One region of the Gordonia sp. SGD-V-85 genome, then DNA from elsewhere that is predicted to be linked to it. Evidence: riboswitches for the same ligand, from Rfam matches in the RefSeq annotation. Region 1 holds a riboswitch; the other holds the start of a gene.
The links. A riboswitch is a leader RNA that binds a small molecule or an ion and turns the genes downstream of it on or off. The one in region 1 is predicted to bind thiamine pyrophosphate.

Region 1 (7,186 bases):
GCGAGCTCGGCGAGGACGTCGATGTCGAGGGGTTCGCACAGACTGAGGTATTTGAGGGCCCCGAGGACCGGCGCGTCGAGTTGCTCGATCCGCCCCTCGAGCAGCGATGCGAGCTCCGAGGTGATGGCGGCGCGTCCGCGTAGCTGCCACACGCCGTTGACCTGCCGCAGCGTGTCGGCCTGCCGCGCACCGTCGACGAGATGCCGTAGGAACAGGGCGTTCCCACCGGAGGCCTCCCACATGAGATCGGCCGAATGCTCCTCGAGCTGCCCGCCGAGCACCGACTCGATGAGGTCGACGCTCTGCTCTTTGGTGAACGGCGACAACGTGATCCGCGTGAGGTGATTGTCCTTCCACAGCGAGGTCACCGCATCCGGGACGGTCTCGCCGCTGCGGACCGTCGCGACGATGTGCACCGCACGGTCGATCGCGAGCTGATGCAGCAGCGTCGCCGACAGTTCATCGAGCAGGTGGGCGTCGTCGACCCCGATCACGACATCGCCGTCGGCGAGGAGCGATTCACGGGCCGCCGCAAGGTAGGTGACCGGATCGCTCGACGTCGCCGGACCGACGAGATGCGCGAACACACCGAGCGGGATGGAGCGCGCGGACTCGGTGCCCGCCACCCAGCGCACCCCGGTCGGCAACTCGGCGGTGACGTGCCGGGCGAGGGTCGTCTTGCCCACGCCGGAGTCACCGGTCAGGACCACCCCACAGCCGGTCGTCTCACCCCTGAGAGCCGCCTGGATCGTGCGGAACTCCCGATCGCGCTCGACGAGCGGCCAATTCGTGGACATAACCGCGAATTTTAGTCTGCTGGGCCCTACAATGGGCCGCCCGGAAGCACCAATGTGGTCCGACCGGATGGCCCTGTCGACACACGGCTAATCCCGGATTTGACATCGGCGGAAGAAAATCCGCGAACTACGCATCCCGGGCATTGGTCACGGCCACTGCCGCCGCCAGCAACACGATCGTGAAGCCCGCGAAGTAGGCCAACGAACCGTAGGCGTTCCAGTGGAAGGTGTCGCTCCCGCCGGCGAGGAAGTTCCACCCGTTCAGGAACGGCAGGACCGACACGATGTGCTCACCCACGCGCGGCAGCACCGACACGATGCGCTCGAGGGCCAGCATCCAGACGAGCACGATCGCCACCGCACCCGCCGAATGCCGCACCAGCGCGCCCACCGCGAGGCCGATCAGCGCGCACAGCATCGCGAAAACCGGCGTCCCCCAGAGATGCCGGACGGTCTCGGGTCCGGTCAGCGAGACTCCGACGCCGGCGAGCACCTGCGCCGCCACGACCGCGACGACGGACACGATGGCCACCACCGCGAACGAGAGTCCGCCGAACACGACCGCTTTCGCGAGGAGGACCTGTGGCCGACGCGGGATCGCCGCGAACGTCGGTCGGATCGTGCCGAAGCGATATTCGGTGGTGACGCCCAGGATCGCCATGATCGCGAGCACCGCGACCCCGAACTGGTTGACGCCGAGCAGGAAGTCGTCGGTCAGGGTGTCGGTCTCGCCGGGACTGCCGTAGGAACCGCCGGCGATGGCGCCGAGCAGCACCGCGAAGCCCAGGCCCAGCACCACGACGACGCCGAGGCACCAGTACGGCGACCGGGTGCTGGCGAGTTTGATCCGTTCGGCGTTGATCGCGGCGATCACCGGTTCACTCCCCCGTGGTTCCCGACGGCCCGGTTGTGGGCGTCGGGGTCGTGGACGGCGCGGTTGTCGACGGCGGTGTAGTCGACGGCGTGCGCCGTCATCGACATGAAGACCTCTTCCAGTGACGCCGACTCGGCGGCGAGTTCGTGCAGGGTGATGCCCGCGGCGGCGGCGAGGTCGCCGACCCGATCGGTCGTGGTGTCCGGCACGCGCATCACCGGGCGCCCGTGGGCATCCGGGTCACCCGGCGCGGGATTCAGCCCCGCCGACGCGAGCGCGGCGTGCAACTGTTCGAGCCGCGGGCCGCGCACCCGCACCGACTGCCGGGCCCGCCCGGTGAACTCCGCCACCGAACAGTCGGCGATCAGCCGGCCCCGCCCGATGACGACGAGATGGTCTGCGGTGAGCGACATCTCGGTGAGCAGATGGCTCGACACGAGTACCGTTCGCCCCTCCGCGGCGAGCTTGCGCATGAACCCGCGGATCCACACGATGCCCTCCGGGTCGAGGCCGTTGACCGGCTCGTCGAACAGCAGTGTGTGCGGGTCGCCGATCAGGGCACCCGCCAGCCCGAGCCGCTGCGACATACCGAGCGAGAAGCCGCCGGCGCGCTTCTTGGCCACCGAGGTGAGCCCGACCGTCTCGAGCACCTCGTCGACGCGGGCGGCCGGGATCCGGTTGCTCGCCGCGAGCCACCGCAGGTGTGACCGCGCACTGCGATTGGGGTGCACCCACCGGGCGTCGAGCAGCGCACCGACCTGCCGCAGCGGATGCTCGAGGTCCCGGTAGCGCTGCCCGTTGATCGTCGCCGTGCCCGACGTCGGGCGGTCGAGTCCGAGCATCATCCGCATGGTCGTCGACTTACCCGCACCGTTGGGCCCCAGGAAACCGGTGACCCGTCCCGGCCCCACCTCGAAGGTGAGGTCGTCGACCGCGCGTTGACCGCCGAAGTCCTTCGTCAGATTCGCTACCTGCAACACGCCTCGACCATAGCCGCCGAACCCGGAGCGGCCCGGTCCGTCGTTCGGATGGCCGGTCGCGGGATCGCGCGTCAGTCCCGGTCGCGCCCGGGCGAGGACGCGTGCGCCCAGAAGCGCTTGGGGATCCGGCCGGCGCGCGCGGCCAGTCGGCCCCCGGCCACCGCGTGCCGCATCGCCGTCGCCATCAGTTCGGGGTTCTCCGCCCGGGTGACCGCCGTGGCCAGAAGCACGCCGTCGCAACCGAGTTCCATCGCCAGGGCCGCGTCGCTCGCCGTCCCGATGCCCGCGTCGAGAATGACCGGCAGCGGGTCGTCGAAGCGGGTGCGGCAGTCGTCGACGATCATCTCGATGTTGTGCGGGTTGAGGATTCCGAGTCCGGTCCCGATGGGCGATCCGAGGGGCATCACCGCCGCCACCCCGAGATCGGCGAGGCGCGCGGCCAGGACCGGATCGTCGTTGGTGTAGGCCAGCACGACGAAACCATCGGCCACCAGTGCGGCCGCGGCGTCGACGAGTTCGATGGCGTCGGGCATCAGGGTGCGTTCGTCCGCGACCACCTCGAGCTTCACCCAGTCGGTCTCGAACGCCTCGCGCGCCAGCTGGGCGGTCAGGACGGCCTCGGCGGTGGTGTGACAGCCCGCGGTGTTGGGCAGGACGGCGATGTCGAGCCGGCGCAGCAGATCGAAGACCCCGGTGCCCGAGGCCGCGTCGACGCGCCGAACCGCGACGGTGGTCAGCTCGGTCCCCGACGCGACCAGCGCGCGTTCCAGGGTCGCGAGATTCGACGCGCCGCCGGTGCCGGTGATGAGTCGCGACGAGAAGTCGCGACCGGCGATGCGCAGATGGTCCGCATCCGGGATCGTCTCGTCGCCGGACTTCTGCTCGGTCCGCGAGGCGTCGGGCTTCAGATCGGCGAGCTCAGCCACCCTGCACCGCCGTGACGATCTCGACGACGGCACCGTCGGTCATGGTGTGCCGGTCCCAGCGGCCGCGCGGGACGACCGCGCCGTCCACCGCGACCGCTATCCCCCGGTCCGGCAACCCCAGCCCGGTGACGACGTCGCGCACCGACGTGTCGGCGCCGACGTCGACGCTCTTGCCGTTGACGGTGATGCTGGCGGTGATACTCATTCCTCTGCTCCTTCCAGAATCGACAGCACGCGGGCGGCGGTGCCCGGGGCGAGGACGATCCCGTTGCGCCCGTGCCCGGTCGCCACGACCGTTCGTGTGTCCACACGGGTGACGATCGGCAATCCGTCCGCGGTGCACGGCCGCAGACCCGCCCCTGCTTCGGTCAGTTCGTAGGTCCGCAGCCCGGGGAAGACCTCGATCGCGTCGGCGAGCAGATCCGCGACCCCGCCGGCCTGCGGCGCGCGGTCGGCCGTCCCCTCGGCCTCGTACTGGGTGGCGCCGACGACGACTCCGTCCTCGCGCGGCACCAGGTACACGGCCCGCCCGTGGAGGCGTGCCCGGACGACGTGACCGGGCGGCGGCACCGACCAGCGCGTGCGGCGCAGACGGAGGATCTCCCCCTTCGCCGCATGCAGGTCCACGTCCGGCCAGAGGGCCGCGGTGCCGAGTCCGGCGGCGAGCAGGATCTGGGTGTCGGAACCGAGCTCGTTGAGATCGGCCAGGGATTCGACACGCGCGGAGACCAACTCGGCACCCGCCGACGTCGTGGCGGCGCGCAACGCCTCGAGCAGCCGCCGGTTGTCGACGGACCACTCGCCGATCGCGCGGTAGCCACCGACCAGTCGAGAGCTCAGCGACGGTTCCAGGGTCCGGATGTCGCGGCCGGTCACCGGCTGCAGCGCGGCATCGGTGGCGGGCTGCCCGGCCCAGACGAAATCGGCGAGATGCCGCAGGTATTCGATGTCGGTGGCCGAGGCCGCGACGAACAGCGAGTCGGTGGCGGTGACGACACCCGGGTCGTCGAGCCGCTTCACGAGCGCCGGCCACAGCCGGACCGATTCGACCGAGAGGGCCAGGGACGCGTCCTCGCCGGGATGACCCTCGCCGAGTGAACCGAGCATGCCGCCGGCGACCCAGGACGCGCGCTCGTCGGTGCCGGCGTCGAGGACGCGAACCCGCCATCCGGCGTCGGCCGCGGTGAGCGCACAGGTCAGCCCGATGACACCGCCCCCGACGACCGTCAGGGCGCGGTGGGCAGGGCGCTGCGGTGGGGAATCCACGCTGGGAATCACCTTCCTTCGCCGGAATGACCCGGATCAGGTTCGACGGTCAGCGGAATCTGTCCGCACTCTCAGCCCGGCCGATCCGGACTCCCGTGTGTTCGTGCGATCCACCCTACGCCGGGGCGTCGGGGGTCCGGTTAGCCTGGTCGGCGTGACGACCCCGAACCGCACCAGCTCCGCGTCGACGGACCCCGGCTCCGCGACGGACCGTCGCCGGCGGCTCTCCACGGCCCGCCTGTACCTGTGCACCGACGCCCGGCGCGAACGCGGTGACCTGCTCGACTTCGTCGACGCAGCGCTCGCGGGCGGCGTCGACATCGTGCAGCTGCGCGACAAGAACTCGCCGGGCGAGCGCGAATTCGGGACCCTGGAGGCGGGCGAGGAACTCGAGATCCTCGCGGGCATGCGGACGGTCGCCGACGCGCACGGTGCCCTGCTGGCGGTCAACGACCGCGCCGACATCGCGGCGCTCTCCGGGGCCGATGTCCTGCACGTCGGACAGGGCGACCTGTCGCCGTCGGCGGCCCGCCGGATCGTCGGACCGGACGTCGTCATCGGCGCCTCGACCCACGACCCCGCGCAGGCCGCCGCCGCGATCGCCGACGACGACGTCGACTACTTCTGCGTCGGTCCGTGCTGGACCACCCCCACCAAACCGGGCCGCGCCGCCGCCGGCCTCGACCTCGTGTCCTCAACGGCCGCAACACAATCAGCCAAGCCGTGGTTCGCCATCGGCGGGGTCGACGCCGGCCGCGTCGGGGAGGTCACCGCGCTCGGGGCGCGGCGCATCGTCGTCGTACGGGCCATCACCGCGGCCGACGACCCGGCCGCCGCAGCCGGCGACCTCGCCGCGATGCTCTAGCGGTTCCCTGGCGGAAACACGTTTGCCCGGTCGGTGTCGCGGGTCTATGGTGGACCGATCATGTTGTGCATCACGAGCGTTCTCGTAACCCGCCGCAGCGGGGTCTGAATCTGACCGACCCCCCGCTGCGGGTCGGTTGCGCTCTCCAGTCGGTCATCCGTTCTTCGACCGAAATCGGTTTTCGAGATGCACCCTCTTCATCTACCTCGTCGATCCTGTTCGTGGACCGAGCGCGACGACCGGCACGGCGGCGACCACTTCGCCGCACGTTTCGGCCGCCCGCTTCCCCCCGGGATGCACGAGGAGGCCGCCGGGATGACCTGGCAGGAATTCACCGACGAGTACTCCCGTGGCGGCACGATCCGGCTGGGCTCATTCTCCGCCGTCCCGTGCTCGGGCGACCTGGTCGAGTGCCGCGCGACGCTCGCGATCGCCGACCGCATCATGTCCCGCAGCGCCGTCGCCGCCGGCCCCGTCGGGGCAATGACCTCGATCCTCTACGACGTCGGCGCCCCGGTTCAGATCGTCCGGCTGCACCAGCGGGTCGTCGACGGCCTGGTCACGACGTTCCTGCTCTGCGAGCACGACGGCCGGCAGGCCTGGGCCGTCGGTGAGGGCGCGAGCAGCGACGAGGCGAACGTCCACGCGCTGGTCGCCGGGGCGAACCGACTGCTCGAGTCCGACCGCGCCGGGGTGTGAGGGCTCAGCTCTGGGGATCCAACATCGCGATCCGCTCGCGGAGGACGGGCCACGCAAGTCCGAACGCGGGGTGCAGCGGGAGTTGATCGACGCGCTTCTCGTCGACCCATCGCAGTTCCGTGGATTCGAAGTTGGCGACCGTGCGGACCGGCGAGTCCGTCTCGGCGATGACCGTCGTGTAGGTCCATCCGCCGGGCGCCTCGAGGGTGACGACCGCGGCGACGACGCGCAGGTCGTCGGCGGTGATCCCGGCTTCTTCCTCGGCCTCGCGGATCGCGGTGTCGATGGCACCCTCATGCGAGTCGCGGGCCCCGCCGGGTAGCGCCCACGTGCCGCCCTGGTGCGACCACGCGGCGCGGTGTTGGAGGAGCACCCCGGTCGATCCGTCCGGCAGCGGCGCCCGCAGCAGCAGACCTGCCGCGCCGTGGATACCCCAGTATCGAGAACCGTCGGGATCGATCACCCAGCCGTCGCCGTCGCCGCGCACCACGCCTCCTCGCAACCCGGTCGCCCCGACCGGGTGCCTCCACCGTAAGTGAGATGCGCAACACCTGCCAGGGAGACTCCGAAGCCCTCTCATCGCGGCTCGGAACCACGAGGTGCCATCGACGAGCACCTGGCACGCGCGAACCGCCGAGGTCGGCGGCGCGGCGCTGGTCGACTCGGGAGGAACCCGGCACGATGACATAGGGTGAAACACGCACGACCCGGTGAACGATGACCCAGATGACACAACCCCTGACGTTGATCGCCCGGTCACGCGAATCCGGAACGGGGAA
Region 2 (7,186 bases), on a different contig from region 1:
ACGGCTTGGCGCGCATGATCTCGTCGTAGGCAGCGCCGTAGTTCTCGGCCAGCTTGGCCGGGTCGAACGAGGCCTTGCCGATGACGAAGTGCAGGTTCGCAGCCTTGTCGACGCGGAAGTTGATCTTGCCGCCCTTGATGTCGTTGACGGCCTTGGTGACGTCGGTGGTCACGGTGCCCGTCTTCGGGTTCGGCATCAGGCCGCGGGGTCCGAGGACACGCGCGATACGGCCGACCTTGGCCATCTGATCCGGGGTGGCGATCGCGGCGTCGAAGTCCAGCCAACCGCCCTGGATGCGCTCGATCAGATCCTCGGCGCCGACCTCGTCGGCACCGGCGGCGGCGGCCTCGGCGGCCTTGTCGCCGGCGGCGAACACGATCACACGGGCAGTCTTACCGGTGCCGTGTGGCAGATTGACGGTGCCTCGAACCATCTGGTCTGCCTTACGGGGGTCGACGCCCAGCCGGATCGCGACCTCGACGGTCGCGTCGGTGTTCTTCGACGACGTGTCCTTGGCCAGCTCCACAGCCTCCAGCGGGCTGTACAGCTTGGTCTTGTCGACCTTCTCGGCCGCGGCCGCGTAGGCCTTGCTCTTCTTGCTCATTGCTCTGTTCCTTCTCCGCCGTCAGTCGGCGGGGTGTGTGGTGCGGGCCGAGCCGGCCCTCCCACGGTGATGATGAGGTCTGTCAGCCTTCGACGGTGATGCCCATGGACCGAGCAGTACCGGCGATGATCTTCGCGGCCTGGTCGATGTCATTGGCGTTCAGGTCTTCGGCCTTGGTCTTGGCGATCTCACGGACCTGGTCCATGCTCACCTTGCCGACCTTGTTGGTGTGGGGCTCGCCGGAGCCCTTCTGCAGGCCGGCGGCCTTCAGCAGGAGCTTCGCAGCCGGCGGGGTCTTCAACTTGAAGTCGAAGGAGCGATCTTCGTACACGAAGATCTCGACCGGGATGACGTTGCCGCGCTGCGACTCGGTCGCCGCGTTGTACGCCTTGCAGAACTCCATGATGTTCACGCCGTGCTGACCGAGCGCCGGACCCACGGGCGGGGCCGGGTTGGCCTGGCCTGCCGAGATCTGGAGCTTGATGATCCCGGCGAGCTTCTTCTTCTTGGGAGGCATCTTCTGTTCCTTGCTTGTTTCCTTGCGAATCCACGCCCGCTGGAGACGTGGAAGTCTGTACCCCGAACTCGTTCGGGGTCACGGGGGCGAAAGCCCCGCGAGTTCCTGTGTTCAGTTCGCTGGGTCTACGTCACATTCGCGACGTGAGAGCCTCTGCCCTCGACGCACTTGCCGGGGGTTCACGGGGGCGGAGCCCCCGTGGGTTCAGATCTTCTCGACCTGGTTGAACCCGAGCTCGACCGGCGTCTCGCGACCGAAGATCGACACGAGGACCTTGACCTTGCGCTGCTCGGCGTTGACCTCGCTGATCGACGCGGGCAGCGTGGCGAACGGGCCGTCCATGACGGTGACCGACTCGCCGACCTCGAAGTCGACCTCGATGACGTTCGACGCGGCGGCCGCTGCGGCCTCGACGCCCTCGGCAGCGGCACCGCGCGACGCGGCGGGCTTCTTGGCCTCGGTCCGCGGCATCAGGAACTGCAGCACCTCGTTGAGCGAGAGCGGCGACGGCTTGCTGGTCATCCCGACGAAGCCGGTGACACCCGGCGTGTTGCGCACGGCGCCCCACGACTCGTCGTTGAGCTCCATGCGGACGAGGATGTAGCCCGGCAGCACCTTGCGGTTGACCTTCTTGGGCTGGCCGTTCTTGATCTCGGTGACCTCTTCGGTCGGCACCTCGACCTGGAAGATGTAGTCGCCGACGTCGAGGTTCTGCACGCGGGTCTCGAGGTTGGCCTTGACCTTGTTCTCGTAACCGGCGTAGCTGTGGATCACGTACCAGTCGCCGGGCGCGCGGCGGAGCTGCTTGCGCAGTTCCTCGACCGGATCGACCTCCGCCTCTTCCACCGGGGCCTCTTCTGCCGGTGCGTCGTCGGCGGCATCCGCGGCCTCGTCGGCATCCTCGGAGACGGTGTCCTCGGCGGGGGCCTCGTCACCCTCGACGACCGCGTCGTCGGCGACCGCGTCACCCTCGGTGTCCACCGCGTCGGTCACGGCCGCGTCGACAGCGTCGACGTCGGCAGCAGCCACGTCGACGGAATCGGTCGAGGCGAGTTCGTTCTCCGGGGTGCTCACTGCAGCCCACGCTCCTTATGGTTCATCTGGCGGTCGTGTTCCTCGTCGCCGGCCGAGCCCACCGCGTGGGTCAGCCGAACAACCAGAGCACGCCCTTGGCGAAGGCGAGGTCGAGGCCGGCAATGAACGCGGTCATCACGATGACGAACACGAGCACGACGATCGTGTAGGTGATCATCTCGCGCCGCGTAGGCCAGATGACCTTCTTCAGCTCGGCGACGACCTGCGTCAGGAAGACCCAGATCCGTACGAACGGATTCCGGCTCTCCTCGGCAGACGCCTTCTTCTTGGTCTTGCGTTCCTTGACGGCGACGGACCCCGTGTCGGAGTCGGTGTCACCGTCGGTTGCACCCGCCGCCGAGCGACGTCCGCGAGCCGAGCGCTTACCGGACGGACGCAGCTCCTTCGCGGTTCCGGTCGACGTCTCGTCGTCCGTACCCGCGTCGGTGGCCTCGTCGCGACCGTCGAGCTCAGCCGCGGCCGAATCGGCCGCAGAACCCTCTGCGGCGTCTTTGGCGCGGGCGGCCCGGTCTCGCTTGCTCAACTTCGCGGTCCTCTCGTCAGCGTGTGCCCTTCACCAGGGCAGGGGCGACAGGACTTGAACCTGCAACCTGCGGTTTTGGAGACCGCTGCTCTGCCAATTGAGCTACGCCCCTTTGCGACGCCCGCCACCGGAGTGGTCGGCGTTGCCGTCCTTCTCGATCCGGCCTCGCGGCCCGTCGACGTTTCGTCGCCGACAAAACCAACGCGCCACCCTATGGGTAGCGCGCAAGCCTGAATCAATCAGACACTTCAGTGTAGATCACCGGGGCGGTGGACCCAAAACGGGCTCGCCTCCGCTCCCCCGACGACCGTACACGCCACCCGTCCGTGAGCCGCCGGAACGGCTCGCGACCGGTCGATCAGTTGAACTGGATGACGGCCTGCGCGCGTCCGAAGATGCGGCGATCGCCCTGCTTGGCGGTGATCGCGATGGTCCCGCGACGAGTTGCGGGATCGAGCGACTTCACCTTGCCGGTGAAGTCGACGGCCGCGCTGTCGTCGGCCGGGACGTACACCGGGCTGGTGAAGCGCACGTTGTACTCGCAGAAGGCCGCCGGGTCGCCGATGAACTCGGAGACGAAGCTTGCGCCGAGCCCCATCGTCTGCATGCCGTGCGCGACGACGTCGTCCATGCCGGCCGCGTTCACGACGTGGTCGGAGAAGTGGATCGGGTTGGGGTCGCCGGCCACGCCCGCATAGTTCGCGAGATTGCCGCGCGTCAGCAGGTAGCGCTTGGGCGTGAGTTCCTGACCCACCGTGAGCGTGTCGAAGTCGACGGCACCGAAGGCGCCCGGCGACTGGGTCGGATCGGGGAGGTCGTAGCGACCCGCCTTCGGCTCGACGGTGTGCCCGGATTCGCCGATGGCGTCGACCTTGATCATCACGTGGTCGAGGGACGCCTCGAGTTCGGGGTCGACGTCCATACCGGGACGCGCGGCCAGGGAGGTCCACGTGGTCATGACCGGCTCGTCGTGCTGGTTCCAGATGACGTTCTTGGTGACCATCAAGTCGATCATCTCGGGACTGCTCACATGCCGGAACGACTCGAGCGAGACGTCGCAGATCAGGCGGTCCCCGACCTTCATCGGCTGGTGGTAGACCAGCCGCTGGTCGGTCTGCATGATCTGCCACATGTCGTAGCCGGTGACGACGTCTTCGAAGAGCTTGCGCTGGGCGATGATCCCGAGCACCGACACGTAGGTGGGCGCGGCGATCAGGCGGTCGTGGCCGAAGGCCCGGGCGCCCTCCTCGCTCCAGTGGGTCGGGTGCGCATCCTGCACCGCCATCGCGTGCTTACGGATCTCCTCGCGGCCGATCTCGTAATAGTCGTCGACCGTGTAGTGGAAGCCGACGAGGCTCTGCGTGTGGGCGGCGATCTCGTCGGGGGTCGGCTTCGCACCACCGCTCGACGCCTCGTCCGGACGATCCTGGATCTCGGCTCCGCTTACCTGTGACATTGAGCTCTACTCCTTCGGCCGACACAGCAAGACGGGCTGCCTCATCGAGAGGCAGCCCGTTGCTGGTGGTACTTCGAAACGGCCGACGACGGCGTCAGCGCGATTCCTTGTGCCCCTGATGCTTGCCGCAGTTCGGGCAGAACTTCTTGATCTCGAGGCGATCGGGATCGTTGCGGCGGTTCTTCTTCGTGATGTAGTTACGGTGCTTGCACACCTCGCAGGCCAAGGTGATCTTGGGGCGAACATCTGTTGAGGAGGCCACTTGATTGCCTTCTTTCGGGTGGTACGTGGTCGGGTTCGGAAGTTCCCTCAGGGCTTGCGACCCTTGCGCTCGGTTCCGGTCGGACCCGATGTGTAGCGGTGGAGGGACTCGATCCCTCGACCTCACGATTATGAGTCGTGCGCTCTAACCAGCTGAGCTACACCGCCCCGCGGACTTCTCGTCCAGCGAGCCCCCTGACGGAATCGAACCGTCGACCTTTTCCTTACCATGGAAACGCTCTGCCGACTGAGCTAAGGGGGCGTGCCCCGGGCGGTTGCGCCCGAGAGCCTTAACGAGGTTACACACTCGCGTCTGCGCTAGACAAATCGCTGGTCGGAGACCGTCTGTAGAGCAGTTTCGCGAGAATGGACCACGCCGTGGCAGGTATAGGATTCGAACCTATGTAGCTTGCGCGACGGATTTACAATCCGCTCCCTTTGGCCGCTCGGGCAACCTGCCGTGCCGCTCTTCCGGCCACCGTGACGGCCGTACGAACAACGCCGTGAAGAATACAACGAACACCGCATCAACGCGCAAACCGGCTGGTCAACAGGCCGGGACATGGTCTTGGCACAGGCGTCCCACCGCGACCCCCACTCCTGCTACTGTGGCTGCGTTCTGACACGGGGTGCTCCGCGACGCGGGGCTGAGATGAGACCCGAGAACCTGTCCAGGTAATGCTGACGAAGGGATGTCATGTCTGTGCATGCGCACGTGCCGGTCTCCGGCCGATTCTCCGACCACCTCTGGGAGGAGACGAAGGGGTTGCGGACGGCGATCGACGACCTCGAGTTCCTGCGGCGGCTCGGCGACGGGACGCTGCCACTCGAGGTGTTCCGCACCTACATGGAGCAGGACTCGCTGTACCTCGCCGGGTACGCGAAGGCCCTCGCCATCCTGGCGTCGAAGTCCCCCGACCCGCAGACCGCGGGGTTCTGGGCGAACTCGTCGGCCACCGCGGCCACCGTCGAGTCGGCGCTGCACGGCGACCTGCTCAACGGCGGCCAGCTGCCTCCGCGTGAGGGCGAACCCGAGCCGTCGCCGGCGTGCCTGGGGTACGTGTCCTACCTGACGGCCGTCGCCGCGACCGAGTCGTATGCGGTCGGCGCGGCCGCGGCCCTGCCCTGCTTCTGGATCTACGCGGAAGTCGGCCGGGCCCTGGCCGCGAGTGCCGCCCAGGTGCTCGCCGCCGACCCGAACCACCCCTACGCGCAGTGGGTGACCACCTACGACGCCCCGGAATTCCAAGAATCCGCCTCGCGGGCAAGGGAACTCGTGGACGCGGCTGCGGAGCACGCCGGCGAGCGCGAACGGGCCGCGATGGCGACGGCGTTCACCGTCGCCACGCGGTTCGAGCTCCTGTTCTGGGACACCGCGCTGAACCCGCAGCCGTGGCCCGCCGCATGAGCGCCCGCGCGCGCCGCCTCCTCACCGTGCTCGCCGCCGCGGTCGTCGCGTCGTCGGCGATCACCGCGTGCGGTTCGGGCGCCGGTTCGGACGGCAGCATCCGATTCGCGCTCGACTGGTCCCCGAACACCAACCACACGGGCTTGTTCGTGGCGCAGCAGCGCGGCTGGTTCGAGGAGGCCGGACTCGACGTCGAGATCCTGCCGTACAACAACACCGCCGTGGACACCATCGTGGACGCGGGCAACGCCGAGTTCGGGATCAGCACCCACAACTCGTCGACCTTCTCGCGGGCATCGGGCGCGCACACCATCTCCGTGTTCGCGCCGCTGCAGAAGTGGGCCACCGGCATCGGTGTCCGCGCCGACCGCCGCGACATCACGAGCCCGAAGGACCTCGACGGGAAGACATACGCCGGTTTCGGCGACCCGGGCGAGGAGAAGACCCTCGAGCAGGTGATCCGAAACGACGGCGGCACCGGCGAGTTCACCTCGGTGACCCTCGGGACCTCGGCATACGAGGCGGTCTACTCCGGTCAGGCCGACTTCACCGTCTCCTATCTCGCGTGGGAGGGCATCGAGGCCGAGCATCGCGGAACCCCGATGAGGTACTTCCACTACACCGACTTCGGTTTCCCGGAGGCATACGCGATCGTCGTCGACGCCAACGAGGACTGGCTGGCGGACAACCCGGACCGCGCGGCGGCCTTCGTGACGGCGCTGCAGCGCGGTTACCAGGCAGCGGCCGACGACCCGGACGCGGCGGCCCGCGACCTTCTCGCCGCCAACCCCGGTGCGTTCAACGACGAGCAGTTGGTGTTCGAGAGCCAGCGCATGCTCGCCGGTCAGTACATGAAGGACGCCGACGGCCGGGTCGGGCGGCAGACGCTCGAACAGTGGGCCGGGAACTCCGGGTTCCTGTACCGCAGCGGTCTGCTGACCGGCCCGGACGGGGCGCCGCTCACGACCGAGCCGGACTGGTCGACGTACTTCACCAATGACTACCTCGACACCCCTCGGTAGCACCGGCCTGCGTCGCATCGCGCCCGCGCTCGTCGCGGTGGTCGTCCTGGTGGCGGTCTGGCAGGTCTACGTCGACGTCAGCGGAATCCGGCCGCAGGTGCTGCCGTCGCCGTCGCGCGTCGTCGCGCAGGGTTGGTCGCACCGCGCGGAGATCGGGGTGCACGCCGCGGCGACGCTGCAGGTGACCCTGATCGGGTTCACGGTCTCGTTGGTCCTGGCCTGGCTGCTGGCCATCGTCGTCGACTTCTCGCCGGCGCTGCGACGGGCGTTCGTGCCGTTGTTCGTCGCCTCCCAGACCCT

Region 2: another riboswitch for thiamine pyrophosphate. It lies ahead of AS181_RS20440 (TenA family protein); the one in region 1 lies ahead of thiO (glycine oxidase ThiO).

What each region holds. Positions count from the first base shown of each region.
Region 1 covers NZ_LNQO01000001.1:24,604-31,789, reverse strand. The annotation lists gene AS181_RS00135 (LuxR C-terminal-related transcriptional regulator) at 1-797, opposite strand, end outside; gene AS181_RS00130 (ABC transporter permease) at 925-1,671, opposite strand; gene AS181_RS00125 (ABC transporter ATP-binding protein) at 1,668-2,651, opposite strand; gene AS181_RS00120 (thiazole synthase) at 2,723-3,511, opposite strand; gene thiS (sulfur carrier protein ThiS) at 3,570-3,782, opposite strand; gene thiO (glycine oxidase ThiO) at 3,779-4,843, opposite strand; TPP riboswitch at 4,839-4,950, opposite strand; gene thiE (thiamine phosphate synthase) at 4,998-5,708, shown strand; gene AS181_RS00100 (hypothetical protein) at 6,024-6,407, shown strand; gene AS181_RS00095 (NUDIX hydrolase) at 6,412-6,894, opposite strand.
Region 2 covers NZ_LNQO01000022.1:57,053-64,238, forward strand. The annotation lists gene rplA (50S ribosomal protein L1) at 1-604, opposite strand, end outside; gene rplK (50S ribosomal protein L11) at 687-1,121, opposite strand; gene nusG (transcription termination/antitermination protein NusG) at 1,326-2,195, opposite strand; gene secE (preprotein translocase subunit SecE) at 2,266-2,739, opposite strand; tRNA gene AS181_RS20410 (tRNA-Trp) at 2,779-2,851, opposite strand; gene AS181_RS20415 (fused (3R)-hydroxyacyl-ACP dehydratase subunits HadA/HadB) at 3,098-4,195, opposite strand; gene rpmG (50S ribosomal protein L33) at 4,290-4,457, opposite strand; tRNA gene AS181_RS20425 (tRNA-Met) at 4,551-4,624, opposite strand; tRNA gene AS181_RS20430 (tRNA-Thr) at 4,646-4,718, opposite strand; tRNA gene AS181_RS20435 (tRNA-Tyr) at 4,836-4,916, opposite strand; TPP riboswitch at 5,072-5,166, shown strand; gene AS181_RS20440 (TenA family protein) at 5,154-5,864, shown strand; gene AS181_RS20445 (ABC transporter substrate-binding protein) at 5,861-6,886, shown strand; gene AS181_RS20450 (ABC transporter permease) at 6,861-7,186, shown strand, end outside.